4 regions of the Cobetia sp. AM6 genome follow, and region 3 is predicted to be linked to each of the others. Evidence: predicted binding sites of a transcription regulator. Region 3 holds the regulator's gene; each other region holds the start of a gene.
What was found. Region 3 encodes sigma-54, which starts transcription at its own class of promoters, with help from an activator protein. Its sites were predicted from a motif close to TGGCACNNNNNTTGCTNT; they were not measured.
Positions count from the first base shown of each region.

Region 1: a site for sigma-54 is predicted at 1,473-1,490, ahead of speB (agmatinase). Genes of this name have one in related genera too.
Region 2: a site for sigma-54 is predicted at 1,429-1,446, ahead of glnA (glutamate--ammonia ligase). Genes of this name have one in related genera too.
Region 4: a site for sigma-54 is predicted at 885-902, ahead of CLAM6_RS07075 (ammonium transporter). Genes of this name have one in related genera too.

Region 1 is NZ_AP021868.1:2,258,045-2,260,242, reverse strand. Features, by position in the region: gene CLAM6_RS09590 (YjiH family protein) at 1-84, opposite strand, end outside; gene speB (agmatinase) at 395-1,345, opposite strand; gene CLAM6_RS09580 (sigma-54 interaction domain-containing protein) at 1,757-2,198, shown strand, end outside.
Region 2 is NZ_AP021868.1:4,119,002-4,121,199, forward strand. Features, by position in the region: gene glnA (glutamate--ammonia ligase) at 1-1,294, opposite strand, end outside; gene typA (translational GTPase TypA) at 1,937-2,198, shown strand, end outside.
Region 3 is NZ_AP021868.1:837,235-839,432, reverse strand. Features, by position in the region: gene lptB (LPS export ABC transporter ATP-binding protein) at 1-318, shown strand, start outside; gene CLAM6_RS03560 (RNA polymerase factor sigma-54) at 552-2,000, shown strand.
Region 4 is NZ_AP021868.1:1,655,963-1,658,160, forward strand. Features, by position in the region: gene CLAM6_RS07070 (DUF1989 domain-containing protein) at 1-654, shown strand, start outside; gene CLAM6_RS07075 (ammonium transporter) at 1,007-2,198, shown strand, end outside.

The DNA of each region.
Region 1 (2,198 bases), 1.4 Mb from region 3:
CATGCCGATATTGATGGTGTCACCCGTGCTGAAGGGCACCAGGAAGAAGCTGACGCCGAGCAATGACGGCAGCAGGAATTTCATGACTCCATGAGTCGTGAGCGGAACGGGACGGGTGGCGATGAGCTCTTTCTGAGCCTTCTCACCCTTGTGCACCTTGTCTGAAGGTGAATCGGCGCTTGGGCTGGAGCGGGACGGCGTGTGATCCGCCGTCGGGTCGATGCTGGTTGTCATTCGGGTCACCTAGATCTTGTTGTAATGGTCAGGCTCTAGCCGTGCATCGTGTGATGCATCATGCCGTATCGTGTCGGGTGATTCTGTGTGCGCCGAGGGCGGGACGGGCCCCCGGCGCGGGTGCAGCAGGACAGCAGGTCATTCGTGGGTCGTTCGTGGATCAGTCGCGCTGTTGCACGCCCGGCAGTACACAGAGCATCTCGTAGAGCAGGGTCGCGCCCATCAGCGCGGTGTTGCCGCTGGTGTCGTAGGGCGGGGAGACTTCCATCAGGTCACCGCCGACGATGTTGAGGCCACGCGCGCCGCGTACGATTTCCATGCCCTGGGGCATGGTCAGGCCGCCGGCTTCCACGGTGCCGGTACCGGGGGCGACGGAGGGGTCCAGTCCGTCGATGTCGAAGGTGATGTACACCGGGCGATCGCCCATCATGTCGCGCACTTCGGCCATCAACGGCGCGAGTGACTTGAACCAGCACATCTCGGCGGTCTCGACACGGAAGCCCTGCTGACGGCACCAGTCGAAGTCATCGGCGGAGTAGCCGGTGCCACGCAGGCCGATCTGCACCACGCGCTGGCTGTCGAGCAGGCCTTCTTCCTGGGCGCGACGAATCGGCGTGCCGTGGGCGATGGGCTCGCCGAACATGTGGTCGTTGACGTCGGCGTGGGCATCGATGTGGATCAGGCCGACCGGGCCATGCTTCTTGGCGATGGCGCGCAGCACCGGCAGGGTGACGGTGTGATCGCCGCCCAGTGTCAGCGGCACGCAGTCGTGACTGAGCACTTCATCGTAGAACTGCTCGATGATGTCCATGCTCTTGGGCAGGTGGAAGGTGTTGATCGGCACATCGCCGATGTCCGCCACCTGCAGGCTGTCGAAGGGCGCGGCGCGGGTGGCCATGTTGTAGGGGCGCAGCATGCGCGATTCATCACGGATCTGACGCGGGCCGAGACGCGCGCCCGGACGGTTGGAGGTACCGATGTCCAGCGGAATGCCGATGAAGGCGGCATCCAGGCCTTCCGCGGTTTCCTGAGCCGGCAGGCGCATCATGGTGGCCGGGCCGCCGAAACGTGGCATGTCGTTGCCGCCCAGCGGCTGATTGAACTCGCTCATCTGTCTCTCCAGGTCTTGAGTTGCTCGCGATACGCTGACGGCGAGCGGGGTATTGTGTTTGTTCGCTTTATCGCCCGACCGGACGGTGTGATGAAAGCCGGCGATCCTCCTTGGCGCATACTCCAGCATTGCAGTAACCATGCCAATTTTTAGTCAATTGATTTTATTGAGTTTTATTTGGCGGAGGTTGCTGGGTGATTCATTTGTGGATCACCAGTGCGGCATTGATGATTCAAAAATGGATCACTGATTCATTTGTGGATCACATTCAGGCATCATCGAGACTGTCTTCAGCGCAGTGCGAGAAAGACCTGCTGGAAAGAGCTGTTAGAAAGAGCTGCGAGAAAGACCTGCGAAAAGAAGCACAGAAAGCCCCGCCCGATTCACAGGCTCGACCATGAGGTACCCGCCATGTCAGAGCTCGACCGTCAGATTCTCAAGACCATCATCGACACCGCTCACGATCACTACTTCGTGGTCAATGCCGATGGCCAGGTGCTGGATGTCAGCCCCGGCGCCGCGGCGGTCTATGGCATGACCCGCGAGGAGCTGTGTGCCGCCAACGTGCATGACCTGGAAGCCAGTGGCGTGCTCAAGCCATCGATCAGCCTGGAGGTGCTGCGTACGGGGCGCGCGCTGCAGATGATGCAGCTCACCGCCACCGGGCGGCGAGTGGTGGCGCAGGCGCATCCGGTATTCGTCGCGGGCAAGCTTGAGTGCGTGGTCAGCCGCTCGATGGACCTCACCGATATCCAGCTGTTGCAGCAGGAATATGCTGTGCTCCAGCAGCGTTTCACGGATCACCTGCGCCGCAACTCGCGGAGCAGTGAGCTGGGCGGGGCGAGTGCGGACG
Region 2 (2,198 bases), 950 kb from region 3:
CGCCCTGGGTCAGGAACTCACGATCGCCGTCCAGCGCGGTCAGGGCCTGTTCGAGGCTCTCGGCCACGGTCGGGATGGACTTGGCTTCTTCGGCCGGCAGGTCGTAGAGGTTCTTGTCCATCGCGTCGCCCGGGTGGATCTTGTTCTTGATACCGTCGATACCGGCCATCAGCATCGCGGAGAACGCCAGGTACGGGTTGGCCGTCGGATCCGGGAAACGCGCCTCGACACGCTTGCCTTTCGGGCTGGCGGTGTACGGGATACGGATGGAAGCGGAACGGTTGCGGGCAGAGTAGGCCAGCATGACCGGCGCTTCGAAGCCCGGCACCAGACGCTTGTAGGAGTTGGTGGACGCATTGGTGAAGGCGTTCAGGGCACGAGCGTGCTTGATGATGCCGCCAATGTAGTAGAGGGCCATTTCAGACAGACCCGCGTACTCGTCACCGGCGAACTGGTTGTCGCCATCCTTCCAGAAGGACTGGTGAACGTGCATGCCGGAACCGTTGTCACCGACCAGCGGCTTGGGCATGAAGGTCGCGGACTTGCCGTAGGCGTGAGCCACGTTGTGGATCACGTACTTGAGTTCCTGAACCTCATCGGCCTTCTTGACCAGGGTGTTGAACTTGACGCCGATCTCGTTCTGGCCGGCGTTCGCCACTTCGTGGTGGTGAACTTCGACTTCCTGACCGATGGCTTCCAGGGTGTTGCACATGGCAGCACGGATATCGTGGAAGCTGTCGATCGGCGGGACCGGGAAGTAGCCGCCCTTCAAACGCGGACGGTGACCCAGGTTGCCGCCTTCCGGCGTGGAATCGGTCGCCCAGGCACCTTCTTCGGAAGAGATCTTGAACATGGAACCGTTCATCTCGTTCTTCCAGTGCACTTCGTCGAAGATGAAGAATTCCGGCTCCGGACCGAAGAAGGCGGTGTCGCCCAGACCGGTGGACTTCAGGAATTCCTCGGCGCGCTTGGCGACGGAACGCGGATCGCGCTCATAGCCCTGCATGGTGGCCGGCTCGATGACGTCGCAACGCAGCACCAGGGTGGTGTCTTCGGTGAACGGGTCGAGGAAGGCAGTGCCGTCGTCCGGCATCAGGATCATGTCGGATTCGTTGATGCCCTTCCAACCTTCGATGGAGGAACCATCGAACATCTGGCCGTTCTCGAAGAATTCCTCATCCACTGTACGCGCCGGGATGGAGACGTGCTGCTCCTTGCCCTTGGTGTCGGTGAAGCGCAGATCAACCCACTTGACTTCGTGTTCTTCAATCAGGGCAAGTGTCTTCTCAGCCATGGTAATTCTCCGATGGAGCCGGCGGCTCTGGTTACAGTTGGTGTCAGCGTTGTCTGGGGTTATTGCTCTATTTTGTAAGCCTTTTCTCTCATGGTCGGCGTCGTTATGCCAGCCATCAGACAGGATGCTCTAACAATGCAGCGAGCGTGCCAGAATGGCGCACGCCGCATCGGTCATTTCAGTAAGCTAATGAATATACTGAAAAAAAACATCACCATCTTCATGCATGCAGCACGAAAACCCGACCAAAGATGGGCCGACAAGGTGCAAAAATTCTTGCCGCGCAGTGCAGATTCATCATTTGAGTGCACCAAAAAACGCCATTGCTCCACATTGGTGCAAAACACTGAATCCCGGGGATTTCTCCGCTCACACCCGATGATCACGTCAGCATCACATTGCGGTCATTTCTTTCTTTCATCCTCATGTTTACCTCGACTCACAAGTTTTTTTCATCCGCGACAAGGGCGCGGAAAAGACTTGAGAGACAACCATTTGGGCACTTCAGGCCAATTGAAGGCACTCGCTGACTCGCCTCGTGAATGCACGATGCTGGCAGGAGGCATGCCATGCCCCCTATAATGCGCCCCAAATCACAAGCGCCCGGTACGCGAGCGCCCATTTTCCGCACAGGTTCCCGTCGTGATCGAGAAACTTCGCAACATAGCCATCATCGCCCACGTTGACCACGGTAAAACTACCCTGGTCGACAAGCTCCTGAGTCAGTCTGGCACCCTGGACCGCAAGGCCGAGGGTCAGGAACGCATCATGGATTCCAACGACCAGGAAAAAGAGCGCGGCATCACCATTCTCGCGAAGAACACCGCGATCCAGTGGAACGACTACCACATCAACATCGTGGATACCCCTGGGCACGCTGACTTCGGTGGCGAAGTCGAGCGCG
Region 3 (2,198 bases):
AGCCTGTCCGGCGGCGAGCGTCGACGGGTCGAGATCGCCCGTGCACTGGCCACCGAGCCGGACTTCGTACTGCTCGATGAGCCCTTCGCCGGCGTCGACCCCATCTCGGTGGGCGAGATCAAGAGCATCGTGCGCCAACTGCGCGATCGTGGCATCGGCGTGCTGATCACCGACCACAACGTGCGCGAGACACTCGATATCTGTGACACCGCCTATATCGTCGGCGATGGCCAGATCATCGCCCACGGTGATGCGGACTCCATCCTGGCCAACCAGCAGGTGCGCGACGTCTACCTGGGCCACGAGTTCACGCTCTAGGGTCAGCGGCTGCGCTGAGCCCACCGGAGGCGAAAGCTTCAAAAGCCGCTGCGTGATTTTATCGCGTAGCGGCTTTTTCATGTCTGACATCAGACGCATGCATGACGTCCATACCACCTTGGTGGAAACATGGCATGCAAGTTGCTTGAATATTCACGACAACCTCTTGTCAGTGCCCCGAGTCACGGTATAGCGTAGTAAGCACGTTCCTTTGCCGTGAATTGACTGACTCCATGAAACCCACCCTGCAACTCCGCCTCGGCACCTCGCTGACCATGACGCCGCAGCTCCAGCAAGCGATCCAGCTGCTGCAGCTGTCGACGCTCGACCTGCGTCAGGAGATTCAGCAAGCCCTCGAGTCCAACCCCATGTTGGAGCTCGACGAGGACTACGAGTCGCTGGATGTCGTCGAGACACAGGATTCGAGCGAGATCTCCACTGCCGACTCCTCGAGCGAGATTCCCGAGGAATACCCCCTCGACAGTGACTGGTCGGACCTCTACCAGGACCACGCCGGTAGCCTGACCAGCTCCGGCAGTGGCAGCGGGAGTGAAGAAGGGCCGGACTTCGATCGCAATACCAGTGTCGAGAGCCTGCAGGACCACCTGCGCTGGCAGCTGGCGATGACCGACCTCGATGGCCGTGAACGCCAGATGGCGGAGAGCCTGATCGATGCCGTCGACGGTGCCGGCTATCTGAGTCTGTCACTCGATGAGCTGGTCGATGGCCTGCGCGGCCAGGGCCTGCCCGGCCTCAAGGCCTCCGAGCTCGAGCAGGTATTGTTGCGTCTGCAGCAGTTCGACCCGACCGGCGTCTTCGCCCGTGATCTGCGCGAATGCCTGCTGCTGCAACTGGCACTGCTGCCGGATGATCTGCCGCTGCTGGCGCAGGCGCGCCGCCTGGTACGTCAATTCCTCGAGGCACTGGGCAACGATGACCGCAAGCTGCTCAAGCGCCGCCTGAGCCTTGATGATGACGAGCTGGACCACGTCATTCGCCTGGTGCGCGCGCTCGACCCGCGCCCGGCATCCGCCTGGGGCGAGCCCGCCAGCGATTACGTGATCCCTGATCTGCTGGTGCGCCATACCCGCCACGGCTGGCAGGTCGAGCTCAACCCGGAAGCGCTACCCAAGCTGCGCATCCAGCCGGAATACGCCGCGCTGATCAAGCGTGCCGACAAGTCCGCCGACAATACCTTCCTCAAGGACAACCTGCAGGAAGCCCGCTGGCTGATGAAGAGCCTGTCATCGCGCAATGACACCCTGCTCAAGGTCGGCCGCGAGATCATGGCGCGCCAGATCGACTTCCTCGAGCAAGGCGAGGAAGGCATGAAGCCGCTGATTCTGGCCAACATCGCCGAAGTGGTCGAGATGCACGAATCGACCATCTCGCGGGTCACGACCCAGAAGTACATCCACACCCCGCGCGGCGTCTTCGAGCTCAAGTTCTTCTTCTCGAGCCAGGTCGGTGGCAGCGGCAGTGGCGACGCCCACTCAAGCACCGCCATTCGTGCCCGCATCCGCAAGCTGATCGCGGAAGAGCCGGCCCGCAAGCCTCTCTCCGACTCACGGCTGGTCGATCTGCTCGCCAGCGATGGCATCGAGGTCGCACGCCGTACCGTGGCCAAGTATCGCGAAGCGATGGGCATCCCGTCCTCCAGCGAGCGCAAGCGTCTGGCCTGACCCGTCACCTGCGGCTGCCATGCCCTGCTCTCACCTCCACAATGGCAGCCGCCGCCAACCTCAAGCGCTGGATTTTCCGCTCATCAGCCTCTGACTTCGCGGGCAGCGGTGCGCCTGTCGCGCGCTCTGTCATCCCGTCAACCGCTCGTCAATTGCCCGTCATGGGCCATGACGGCGCGCAGGATGACGGTAAAAAAC
Region 4 (2,198 bases), 820 kb from region 3:
CGTACCCAGCCGGACGTCGAAGGGCTGGGCTGGTTCCGGTTCATGATCGGTCGTCTGTCAGGCCCGGATGGCATCCCGATGATGGTGTCGCGTACCGGCTATACCGGTGAGCTCGGCTATGAAGTCTGGTGTCATCCCAAGGACGCCCCATCCGTGTGGGAGGCGATCTGGGCGGCGGGTGAGCCTCATGGCATCGCGCCACTGGGACTGGATGCCCTCGATATGCTGAGAATCGAGGCGGGGTTGATCTTCGCCGGCCATGAATTCTGCCCGCAGACTTCCCCCTATGAGGCGGGCATCGGCTTCACCGTGCCGATGAAGAGCAAGGAGGATGACTTCGTCGGGCGGGCAGCGCTGCAACGCGAGACGCCGGAATCACGGCATCGTGTGATGGGCCTGAAGGTGGCCAGCAGCGAGCTGGTCAGCCATGGCGATCTCGTCTATCACGGCCGCTATCCGGTGGGCGTGGTTACCAGTGCCACCCAGTCGCCGCTGCTCGGTCGCTCCATCGCGATGTGTCGCCTGGCGCCGGACTTCGCAAGCCCGGGTACCCAGCTCGAGATCGGCCAGCTGGATGGCCATCAGAAGCGCCTCGCCGCAGAGGTGGTGACATTGCCCTTCCATGACCCTGAGCGCCTCAAGGTGCGTAGCTGATCCTTCTGCAATGAGGGGGAGCATGAGAGAGGAGTCGCGAGCAATGACTTGCGTATATGCAGCGCCCTGCAAGTCATCTCTCGGTGCATGCCGTGACCGGCATGCCTCATTAATGCCCATCCTCCTCGCAGGGAAGGCTTCAGGGGCTTCATATCTGAAGAGGAGTTCTCGGTTTCAAGAATAATTCAGTGAAAACAGAGAGTTGCTGAGGGTGGTCAATTTTGATCATCTGGCATGTCGCTTGCTTTATCCAGCAGGTCCCCTTGAAAAACAACAACAACCCCCGGACGGGCAGTGTCGCTTGCACAGTGAAGCGCGCTGATCCACAGGCTCCGGTAAAGGAGAAAAGACGATGGATGAAAAGACGTTGCAAAGCATATTGGATATGCATCAGGCGATGAACATCGAGGTGTTCTATTGGTGGTGTACCGCCATCATGTTCCTGATCCATGCAGGCTTTCTGGCCTACGAGATAGGTGCCTCCCGTTCCAAGAATGCCTTGGCATCCGGCATGAAGAACGTGCTGACGCTGGCCTCGATCATCCCCGCCTTCTACTTCGTGGGCTGGTGGATCTACAACGCCTTCCCCAACGGGCTGATCCCCATCGAGGCCTCCGCCGCTCTGCCGTGGAGCGCGAGCATGCGACCCGACGCCGATGACATGGGCACCGGCATCTTCTTCGCCGCCTTTGCCCTGTTCGGCGCGACCACCGGCTCCATCCTCTCGGGGGCGGTGATCGAACGCATCCGTCTGGGGGCCTTCCTGATTCTGGCAGTGATTCTCGGTGCCGGTGTCTGGATCATGGCGGGCGCCTGGGGCTGGCATCCGGATGGCTGGATGCTGCACAAGCTGGGCTACCACGATGTCGGCGCCGCCGGTGTGGTGCACGCCGTGGCCGGCTTCTTCGCGCTGGGCGTGCTGCTCAATCTGGGCGCGCGTATCGGCAAGTACAGTGACGATGGCAAGCCGCAGGTGATCGCGCCGCACAACATGCCGATGACCTTGATCGGCCTGATGCTGATCATCGTCGGGTTCTTCGGCTTCCTGGGCGGCTGCATCATCTTCAACACCGGTGATATCGGCTGGACCACCATCTACGGCAATCGCACCAACCTCTCTGCCTTCGCCTTCAATACCCTGATGGGCTTCGGTGGCGGCGTGATCGGTGCCTATCTATCCTCGCGTGACCCGTTCTGGACCATGTCCGGTGCACTGGGCGGCATCATCACCGTCGCGGCGGGGCTGGATCTCTACAACCCGGGGCTGGCCTTCGTGCTGGCGGTCACCGGTGGCGCCCTGATGCCGAAGATCGGCGCGCTGCTCGAGAAGCGTGGCCTGGATGACTCCGTCGGCGCCTTCGCGGTGCATGGCTTCTGCGGCTTCTACGGCGTGGTACTGGTGGGTGTCTTCGCCGCTGGCTTCCCGAATGTCGGCGAAGGCGTGCCGGACATCTCCTTCACCGGCCAGCTGACTGGCGCAGTCGTGATGGCAGTGACGGGCTTCGTGCCGGGCTGGGGTGTCGCCTACGTGCTCAAGAAGCTCA